DNA from 2 places in the Allocatenococcus thiocycli genome. Region 2 is predicted to be linked to the other one. Evidence: predicted binding sites of a transcription regulator. Region 2 holds the regulator's gene; the other holds the start of a gene.
What was found. Region 2 encodes CRP, which controls carbon source genes, mostly activating them, when cyclic AMP is high. Its sites were predicted from a motif close to TGTGANNNNNNTCACA; they were not measured.
Positions count from the first base shown of each region.

Region 1: malT (HTH-type transcriptional regulator MalT) is a predicted target of CRP. The motif match lies at 3,370-3,385, and genes of this name have one in related genera.

Region 1 is NZ_CAKLCK010000019.1:45,451-51,191, reverse strand. Features, by position in the region: gene malT (HTH-type transcriptional regulator MalT) at 467-3,175, opposite strand; gene L9Q40_RS07085 (glycogen/starch/alpha-glucan phosphorylase) at 3,745-5,741, shown strand, end outside.
Region 2 is NZ_CAKLCK010000007.1:3,996-9,736, forward strand. Features, by position in the region: gene L9Q40_RS03890 (TIGR02444 family protein) at 1-403, shown strand, start outside; gene L9Q40_RS03895 (hydrolase) at 572-1,579, shown strand; gene L9Q40_RS03900 (YheU family protein) at 1,666-1,878, shown strand; gene L9Q40_RS03905 (phosphoribulokinase) at 2,016-2,885, shown strand; gene crp (cAMP-activated global transcriptional regulator CRP) at 3,126-3,758, shown strand; gene L9Q40_RS03915 (DUF1338 domain-containing protein) at 3,859-4,650, opposite strand; gene astD (succinylglutamate-semialdehyde dehydrogenase) at 5,035-5,741, opposite strand, start outside.

The DNA of each region.
Region 1 (5,741 bases), on a different contig from region 2:
CTCTCTAACCGGTTGATTATTGTTCTAAGTTTAGATGTTTTGTTTAGGTATTAAGGTATCACTCAATAATTGTGTTTGGAGTGTGTTATTTGCAAATTGCATTTGCTAAATGCAACGACGTTTTTCGTTTTGCTACAGATAATGTTTTAGAACGCTTACATATGAGATATTGAGTCAAAAATAAAGCTTTCAATTATGGCATGGTTTATGCATAATACGCCGCGACCCTTCTTAAGCCGAGGGTCACCTAGCCAACTGACGTTGTTAGTGAATACAGATTGTTCACATTAAATATCAGCCAATCGCGATTATTGCGATTGGCTATTTTTTTGTCTGAATAAAAGGCTATTTCTGCTCAACCACAGCTCAGGCTACTAAGTGCAATGCTGAAAGCTCAAGCTAAATAAAAAGGGCTGACGCTTTCACGCCAACCCTTCGTTTTAAGCTACTGAGTGGTTTATCTCTTCTAGTAACCCATCAATTGCAGTAGGTTTTCTGCCGTGATAATCGCTTCCTTACGGTTCGCAATGTTCAGTTTCTGATACAGGTTACGGATGTGGGTTTTAATGGTTGTTCCGGCGACATCAAGCTCCTGAGCAATTTGTTCATTACTGAAGCCCGAGTAAATCAATCCAAGCACCTGCCACTCACGTTGAGTGAGCGGGCTAGTGCGTACTAACTCTGGTACGTTCGGGTGGTTCACCAAGTTCTCAATGAAGTCTTCATCGAAGTGAATTGAACGGCTGCGCTGATTTGATGAAATGTCTTTCATCAGTTGTTGTGCGCGGTGACGTTCTAAATCGCCCAACTCGTGACGCAGGCTAAGCTTTTCTAACAAACCGCCAATGGTTGCGCCATCAATCAAGAAGTTTCCAACCATACCTGTCTGGTTGGTCATTACTAATGCTTCTTTAAGTAAGGCTTTCGCTTGTTCTTCATCTTTCTGACGCGCAGCTAATACCGCTTCAACAACTAAGTTGCGGTTCGTGTCAGTGACTAAGTTACTGCGATGCGCTTCGCTTTGTAGAAAATTCAACGCTTGGCGAGCTTCGTCATATTGACCAAGATTAATGTGCGCACGAACGATATTACGCCACTGCAATTGACAGAAGTGGTTACACGCAGATTCTGGACGAACTGCACTGTTGAGCCACTCTTGTATTGCATCCATATTGCCGCGAGCTTGCCAAAATAAGATGAGGGACAATGATGCGTTCGCCGTCCAGTCGACGTGGTAGGTCGATTGTTTCATCAAGTGTTGAATATGCTCTATAAACTTACCTGCTTTGTCGAGCTCTCCACGTCCAACAGCTATACGTGCAAGCATAGAATAGCTATGTAAGTGCTTGCTTGGCGAATGGCTTTCTAAGATCTGTAACCCCTTATAAGCACACTCTTCGGCTTCATCCAGACGATTCCAGCACCAAAGCACTTGCGCACGAATACGAAGTAAAAACTCATGCAGCGGCACGTGCTGAAGCTGATGCTCTTCTATCAGACGGAAGCCCGAATCTTGCAATTCAAAGGCAGCCTGAACATAGCCTTGGGCAATCAATATTTCACTTTGTTGTAGAATCGCCCATAACGCCTGATGGTAAACTTGATACTGGCGAGCCAGTTTTTCGGTTTGCTGCATCATCGGTAATGCACGATCGAGCTTACCCAGTACGTGATTGACTTCACCAACGACTGAGGTCGCCACGATTCGGCTCCGATAGATAGTGTGGTCTAACTCACTGAGTGCGAGTTCTGCCAACTCAAGTGCTTTTTCTGGCTGGTTACTGTTAATCGCAACCTGAGCAAGTAGTGCATTGGCCTGCCCTTGATAGTGGACATCCAGCTCAATATCTCGCTTTTGGTGCTCCGCTTCTGCTTCTTCAAGCAACTGACCAACCTGATTGTAACGGTGCTGACTTTGAGCCAGCCATGCGCGTAACATCGTCAGTTTTGGATGACTAAATAGCAGTTCTGAGTCAAGTTGATGAATGGCATTTTCCAAGGTGCTTAGCTCGCCTTGGTTAAACATTTTCCAGCCAAATTCGTTAAGAATTTCAACCACTAAATCTTTATCGTCAGATTTCTGAGCGTGGTGAATTGCTTGGTGAGGCGATTTTTGTTGTAACCAAGCTAATGCAGCATTGCGATGTAGATCTTTTTCTTGCTGAGGAATGCGAGCCTGGCGCTCATGAGACAAAAACTCACCGAACAGGTTGTGGAATCGGAACCAGTTATGTTCACCCTCGAGAGGGTAAATAAACAACCCGTAGCGATTCAGGGATTCAATCATACCGAGTGCATCTTCACGCTGAGTTAACGCGAATACCAACTCGTCGTTGAAATGATCCAGAACCGAAACCTGCATCAGGAATTGGCGAGTTTCATGATCGAGCAGATCAAATACTTCCTCTACCAGGTAATCCCAAAGATGTGCGTGGTTGAACTGAGAAACAGACTCTACCGTCTGCGCCAAGGTACGGTTTTGATGCTGCGCCTGAAGAGCGATAAGTTGTAATGCAGAGGGCCAGCCTTCAACATAAGTTCTCAGACTGTTTGCCATGTCTTCATCAATACCGTCAGCGATGCGCTGGTTAAAGAAGCGGGTCGTTTCTTCCGTATCGAAGGCTAACATGTCGTTGCCGATTTCGATCATCAAGTCACGCACACGCAGGTTTGCAGTACCTAATGGCGGTGTCGCACGGCTTGTGACGACGACGGTTAAGTTGTCAGGCATGTGCTTTAAAAAGAAGCGCATTGATTCATGAATTTCATCATTGGTGATTAAGTGATAGTCATCGAGTACTACGTAACATTCCTGATGAAAGTCAGCCATTTCGGCAAACAGCTCGCTATACAATGAGCGTAAAGAGGATATTTGGCGTTTTTCCGCCAGTTTCTGTGCATTAGAACAACTGAAGTTTGTTGCTTTGTTTAATGCCTGCAACAGGTAATTGACAAAACGGAAGCCGTCATTATCGCTGTCATCAATACTGTACCAACCAACATTAGGCTTATCCGACAGCCACTGCGCTGCCATTGTTGTTTTACCGTAACCGGCAGGTGAGCGAAACAAAACCAATTTGTAATAAGGCGCTTGTTGCAGTAAGTCCAGCACTCTTGGACGCACAATGGCGTTATGTAACCGGCCTGGGCGAGTGAGCTTAGATGGAATCCACATTATTCGTTATGTCCTTAATTTATGTAAGCTAGCGAAATCTGAAAACGGTTTTCGTCACCAAATTTTAATCTGTTTAAAAAGTAAACAAAAATATAAATCGAGTGGGATGTTACGACATCGCTATTACACCTTACTTTGATCCACTTCCTAATTCTCACGAGATGAGGGAAATGGCACCAACTACGCCCTGTATTTGTGAGTTTAATCACTTTTTTAGGCTGGTTTGTTATGCCTTGTAGGAATTCTTGCACGATGGATATGTAATTTTTGTGTTTGTGAACAAGGGGAGTGTGATCGCTAATACAAAATTTACATCATGCTTCGACAGTGTCTTAAAAACTTCATGAGTAAATTTTAGCCTTTTCTCATATTCGCCTGTGATCGAAATCACTAAGAAGCGGAGCGTAAAAAGCTTTGTTGCGATTCAGATCACTAACTGATCGGTTGTACCCCCCTCTACGCCCTCATTCCTCCTCCTTCAAAGGAGGAGAAACAGGAGGATGTTTATTCACACCGGTAAATGCACGATATATGGCAGATGAATTACTAAAAGACGTGAGAATTTCTTAATGAAACCTACACAACAGAAAAAATTTGATAAAAAGTCGTTCCAAGACAGCGTAAAGAAACACCTATCAGTGACTTACGCACATACTGTTGAAAACGCAGATAGCCGCGCATGGTACCTAGCAATGGGTCGTGCACTAGCGGAGATCACTACTTTTGATTTGCTTGCTACTGAAGAAGATCCTCGAATCAAAGGTGCTAAGAGCGTTAACTACCTTTCTCTAGAATTCCTAATTGGCCGTTTAACGGGCAATAACTTAATCAGCATGGGTCTGTACGAGCAAGTAACAGAAGCAATGGCTGAATTGGGTCATAGCGTAACTGACCTTCTTGAAGAAGAACGCGACCCTTCATTGGGTAACGGCGGTCTTGGCCGTCTGGCAGCTTGTTTCATGGATTCATGTGCCGCGCAAGAATACCCAACAGTGGGTTACGGCCTACACTACGAATACGGTCTATTTAAGCAATCTTTCAAAGATGGCCGTCAACAAGAAGCGCCAGATGCATGGTGTGGCGTAGAAGGTTACCCTTGGGAAGTGGCTCGTCCAGAGCTTGCTCAAGAAATCGGCTTCTACGGTCATGTTGAAGTGGTCAACGAGAACGGTAAAGAAGTTCGTAAATGGGTTCCAGGCATGACAGTAAAAGCGATGCCTTGGGATCTACCAATCGTAGGTTACGAATCAGAAACAGTTTACCCACTGCGCCTTTGGGAATGTCAGGCAATTGCACCATTCTCACTTGCAAGCTTTAACAATGGTAACTACTTCGAAGCTCAGCATGCGCTGATCGACGCTGGCAACATAACTAAAGTGCTTTACCCGAATGACAACCACGAGAAAGGTAAAACACTTCGTCTAATGCAACAGTACTTCCACTCTGCAGCGTCAGTACGCGATATTCTTCGCCGCCACGAAGCAGCAGGCTACTCATTAGAAGAACTGCCTAAGCAAGAGACTATCCAGCTTAATGATACGCACCCAACTATCGCTATTCCTGAGCTAATGCGCATCCTTGTTGATGAGAAAGGTCTGTCTTGGGAAGCGGCGTGGGAAATCTGTTCGCACACATTCGCGTACACAAACCACACATTACTTCCAGAAGCACTAGAGACATGGCCAGAGTCGCTAATTCAGCACTTGCTTCCACGTCACATGGAAATCATTTACGAAATCAACCACCGCTTCCTGCAAGAAGTTCGTGCTAAGTGGCCTGGTGATGTTGCGAAACAGCAAAAACTTTCGATCATCGAAGACGGTTTCCACCGCATGGTACGTATGGCTAACCTGAGTGTAATCGGTTCATACGCGGTTAATGGTGTAGCAGCACTTCACTCTGAATTGGTTAAGAAAGACCTGTTCCCTGAGTTCCATGAGCTGTACCCGACTCGTCTACACAATGTAACGAACGGTATTACTCCGCGTCGTTGGTTGAAGTTCTGTAACCCAGGCCTGTCTCAGCTAATTACTGACAAGATCGGTGGCGAATGGCCAGCGAAACTGGAGTTGTTGGAAGGCATCGCGAAATACGCCACTGACGAGAAATTCCAAAAAGAATTCATGGCAGTGAAGAAAGAGAACAAAGAACGCCTGGCTCACTGGGTGAAAGAGAACATGGGTATCGAGCTGGATACCAATGCGATCTTCGATGTTCAAATCAAGCGTCTACACGAGTACAAGCGTCAGCACCTAGATTTGCTACACGTGTTGTCTCTGTACCATCGCATCCTTAACGAGCCTGGGTTTGATTGTGTACCACGAGTTGTATTCTTCGCAGCGAAAGCAGCGCCGGGTTACCACCTGGCGAAAGAAATCATCTTCGCAATCAACAAAATTGCAGAGAAGATCAACAGCGACCCTCGCATCGGTAACAAGCTTAAAGTGGTATTCATTCCTGACTACCGCGTGAGCATGGCAGAAATCATCATTCCTGCGGCGGACGTATCACAACAAATCTCGCTAGCAGGTAAAGAAGCGTCAGGTACTGGTAACATGAAGATGGC
Region 2 (5,741 bases):
AGAAGCGTGCTTATCATTACAAAACAACTATCACGGCAACGTGAATCTGTTACTGCTGCTCCGATGGCTCGACGAGCAGCAGCTTATCTTCCAAGAAAAAGACTGGCATTTGGTTCAAAGCTGTCTAGGCCGAAGTGAGACCTTACTACACTCTTTTCGCGACCTGCGACGCCACCTCAAATCTCAAGTCAATGATGCATTATATCGCGAAACGCTGCAGTTTGAGCTTCAGCTAGAAAAACAGCAGCAATCCGATTTAGTCGACTGCATCAACTCGCTCAGCCTGATAAAAAACGACGGTGATCCTCTCACGCTCAGATATTGCCGTCAGTTAGGCGGTGAACATTTACAACAAGCTTTTGCTATCCCAGTGCCAAATATTCACCCGCCAAAGCATCCATAAATTGCAATAAACAACGTGGAATGCTGGTTCCTTGAACTGGCTCCGGTGACAACACTCTGAATCCTGCATCTTGAAGTCATTTAGGTATAAAGTACCTATAATATTTATAAAGGATTATATTAATAAGTTCTCCCATGGATGTTGGAGGACGCATAAGAGCAGTTAGGTATGACACAATTTTTAGCAGCCGCTGGGATGAAAAACCCACACCTCCAGACCCTTCTACCACGCTTTATTCGTAAAAAAGCGTTGTTTGCCCCTGTCTGGCAAACGCTGGATACCACGGATGGCGATTTTCTCGATATCGCCTGGAGTGAAGATCCAAACAAAGAAACCGCGCAGCACAAACCTATTTTTATCCTGTTTCACGGCTTGGAAGGCTGCTTCTACAGCCCGTATGCCAACGGACTCATGAACGCGTTTGCTCAGTCTGGCTGGCTTTCGGTGATGATGCACTTTCGTGGCTGTAGCGGGAAGCCAAACAAAAAAGCCCGCGCTTATCACTCAGGAGAAGTGACAGACGCTCGCTTTTTCCTTGAACATCTTGAAAAGCAATTTCCGGACAACCCTAAAGTCGCCATTGGTATTTCCTTAGGGGGGAACATGCTGGCAAACTACTTAGCGCAATATCCAGATAACCCGATATTGAAAGCGGCAACGATTGTGTCTGCTCCTCTCGACTTAGCGGCTTGCGCTAACCGCATTGAACAGGGTTTTTCCAAGGTTTACCGCCGCTATTTGCTTTCATCTTTAAAACGGAACGCCTTACAAAAGCACACGTTACTCCATGGTGAGCTGGCGCTCTCTTACAATTCAATCAAGCGTGTCACGCGCTTACAAGAGTTCGACGATTTGATCACCGCCCCTCTGCATGGGTTTAAAGATGCTCAGGACTATTACACCCAATGCTCTGGGTTGAGCAAGTTACAACAAATAAAATTGCCGACGCTGATCATTCACGCTAAGGATGACCCATTTATGACTGATGAGGTTATCCCTAAGTTTGTACTGCCCGCCAATATTGACTATCGCCTGTATGAGCACGGCGGCCATGTTGGTTTTATCTCAGGGTCTGCATTAAAGCCGAAGTTTTGGCTCGAAGAAGCGTTGCCATCCTATTACGAGAGTATCGCTGCGGATCACCTTTCTGCTGTATCGAAACGTAAGACACAGTAGACTTGGAGAAGTTGGCCTTTAGAACTGATTTTTTGCTGAAAAGGTCAACAAATCCTACCCATTCGTCATAAAATTTTGAGGTATTTATGATCATTCCTTGGCAAGACATTGCGCCAGAAACACTGGAAAACCTGATTCGTGAATTTGTTCTGCGTGAAGGGACAGATTACGGCACGCTGGAAGTATCTCTGCAAGATAAGATCGACCAAGTTAAATTACAGCTAGAGAAAGGCGAAGCGGTTATCGTGTATTCCGAACTGCATGAAACGGTGGATATTCAATTAAAAGCAAAGTACTAGGTTCTTTTCCCCAAGCCCTTCACACTTTACCGTACCCCACCCGATGACAAGCCGTTGTTACGTGCTATAGTGGACCATCACTTGTGCAGTAGATGCCTGCTGCACTTAAAGGAAAGTAATTTTCGACAAGGTTTGTCATGTCAGCTAAACACCCAATTATTGCAGTTACCGGCTCATCCGGAGCCGGCACGACCACTACATCTGAAGCCTTCCGTAAGATGTTCAATATGATGAACGTCAAACCAGCCTGGGTTGAAGGTGACAGCTTCCATCGCTTTACTCGCCCGGAAATGGATATCGAAATTCGTAAAGCGCGCGAGCAAGGCAGACACATCAGCTACTTTGGTCCTCAGGCCAATGACTTTCCTGGCTTGGAAAAGTTTTTCCGCCAATATGGCGAAGAAGGTACTGGCAGCATACGTCGCTATCTGCACACCTTTGATGAAGCAGTACCGTATAACCAGATGCCAGGCACTTTCACCCCGTGGCAAGACCTACCAGACAACAGCGACGTACTCTTCTATGAAGGGCTGCATGGTGGCGTGGTCGATGGTGAAGTGAATGTATCGCAACATGTCGATTTTCTGATTGGCATGGTACCGATTGTGAACTTGGAATGGATCCAAAAATTCGTCCGGGATACGCGTGACCGCGGCCACTCAAGAGAGGCCGTCATGGACTCCATCGTACGCTCGATGGATGACTATCTGAATTACATTACTCCGCAGTTTTCACGTACTCATATCAACTTTCAGCGCGTGCCAACCGTGGATACATCGAACCCACTCAACGCGAAAGGCATCCCGAGTCTGGATGAAAGTTTTGTGGTCATTCGACTACGTGGGATCAAGAATGTCGACTTCCCTTACCTGTTGGCCATGATTGACGGCTCGTTTATGTCACGTCACAACACGATAGTCGTGCCGGGCGGTAAGATGAGTTTTGCAATGGAGCTGATCGTGAGGCCTATCCTACAACAACTGATAGAAACAGGAAAAATTGGCTAAAAATCTCGCTTTCGGAGTGTTTACTTTTCATACCGTGATCATGTGCACAGTTTTGCGTACAAAATAGCAACCATGGCACGATTAAAATCAAGAAATCATCCTAGAAAAAGGATACTATTTCTTACCGAAACACAAGATAGCTTGCAGCATATAAAAAGTGCTCTTATTCTAGTAAGCCTGATTCAGGCTTAGCTAAAATATGGATAGCGCAAGCGTACCCTGCAGAGGAAGTGAGATATTATGGTTCTAGGTAAACCTCAAACCGACCCGACATTAGAGTGGTTTCTTTCACACTGTCACATTCATAAGTACCCTTCAAAGAGCACGCTGATTCACGCAGGTGAAAAAGCTGAAACCTTGTACTACATCGTTAAAGGTTCTGTTGCGGTTCTTATCAAAGACGAAGAAGGTAAGGAAATGATCCTTTCTTACCTAAACCAAGGAGACTTTATTGGTGAACTTGGTCTATTCGAGGAAGACCAAGAGCGCACAGCTTGGGTTCGAGCTAAATCTCCTTGCGAAGTTGCTGAGATTTCTTTCAAGAAATTCCGTCAGCTTATCCAAGTAAACCCAGACATCCTAATGCGTCTTTCTGCGCAGATGGCTCGTCGCCTTCAAGTAACCAGCCAAAAAGTGGGTGACCTAGCGTTCCTAGACGTAACTGGTCGTATCGCTCAGACGCTTCTGAACCTTGCAAAACAACCAGACGCGATGACTCACCCAGATGGCATGCAAATCAAGATCACTCGTCAAGAAATCGGTCAAATCGTTGGCTGTTCTCGTGAGACAGTTGGTCGTATCTTGAAGATGCTAGAAGAGCAGAATCTAATCTCTGCGCACGGTAAAACTATCGTAGTTTACGGTACTCGTTAATCTAAGATTCGAGTAACGCAAATAAAGAATAAAGCCACCAATGGCAACATTGGTGGCTTTTTATTTAGGTTAGGAAAACGTATTGCTAGCCGAGAAGGCCTTAACCGTTAGTGCTCTCAAAGATTTTATCAGCCGAAGCTGCAACAAAACCCGGATAAAGCTCACCATTGTCCATTGGGTAGCGTTTCGCGAATTCGTAAAAACCACCCGGAATGATTTCAGAGCCTTCAGTAAAGTTAACCGGCACTTTATCTGCCATGGTTGAAGACTGCTCAAGCAAGACTTCAGGCGAGCCTTTCACTTCGCCACCCGACTCGTTAATCACAAATCCAGCTTGGCGTAAGTGATCGTTCACTTGCTTCACTTCATCATGCTGATTCAGTTGATTTACACTGACCGTGAAGTGGTTAGCGCCGTATCCATGAGCCGCCAGCCAGGACGCGTATTCACTCTCTTTTGCCAAAACCTGGTAATCTGCAAAACTGAGATCCCATAAGCGGCCGCCATGTAAAAATGCGCTATCTGCGAGTTTATCTGCATCCACTTGTGCTGCCAGTTTAGCAACAATCGCTTGTAGCTCTGGCGAACACTCTTCTACTTTAAGCTCACTGATGAACACTTTAGGCTGTTTTGGGTCTGGGTGCTCGTAGTGCTTAGCGACCAGCTTTTTGCTTTCAAATACATAGTCACCACACGCCTTGTAACCAATCGCTAGAAATGGCTTCGCCAGCGTCTCAATGCCAAGAGGCTCAACATTGAATGTGCGCAGTGCAATATGGTCGTTAATCAAAGGCTCATCTTCTTGAAGAAGTTGATGAACTTTAGCAGCAGAGGGGCAAAGACGCTGAATGTAGTCTTGCCATAAAGATTCAAATAACACATCAGGGGTCATAACGGCTCCTTGTTACGAGATGTAGGGTAAGAATGTTGGCGGCTCGTTCACAGCCAATACCAATCACAGTAAGTAAGAGAGCATAAATAACGTAGGAAAAACGTTTGAGAACAAGACAGAATTTTCGATAAGTAGTTACTCTACAATCAAAAATTCTAACGCAGTTATCGAGCGTTTTAACAAGTTAGAATGGTCAGTTATTTACTACGATTGGTATAACACTGTCCAGAATAATGAACGAGCAGCCTAACCTGTGATGAAGTATCAGTCAGTCGTACACTCATTTTTTAATTATTTTCATGCCGACCTCATTAAGACTCCATACTTTAATGATGCATCGGCAATCCGAGCCACGAAGTACCGTCGTGGCTCTATTGTTGAAACTTAAAGTTCTACACCTGGGCTCAATGTCGCAGGAAGCAGTGTTTCGCCACCTTCCATTGATGCCATTGGGTAAGCACAGTAGTCAGCCGCGTAGTATGCGCTTGGACGAAGGTTACCAGATGCACCAGGACCACCAAACGGCGCGTCACCACTTGCACCGGTCAACTGACGGTTGCGGTTTACGATACCAGCGCGGATGTGGTCGACAAAGTATTCCCACTCTTGGTCGTCGGTTGAAACCAAACCTGCTGAAAGACCAAAGCGAGTATCATTCGCCAGTTCCACTGCTTTTTCCAAGCCTTCGTAACGTACAACTTGCAGCAGTGGGCCGAAGTATTCTTCATCTGGCAACTCAGCGATATTAGTCACATCAATGATGCCCGGAGAAACAAACGCCGCTTCACCTGCTTTCGCTTCGATTAGGCTCTCTCCACCCAGTGACTGTAGGTTAGCTTGCGCATCAAGAATGAACTTCGCCGCCGCAACAGAAATTTGTGGTCCCATAAACGGTGCTGGTTCTGCAAATGGTTGGTCTACGCGAATCTTATTCGTCGCTTCAACCAATTTAGTAATCAATGCATCACCTTTTTCACCAAACGGTACGTACAGGCGACGAGCACAGGTACAACGCTGGCCAGCACTGATGAATGCAGATTGAATGATGGTGTAAACCGTTGCGTCTAGATCACCGTAGTTATCAGAGATAA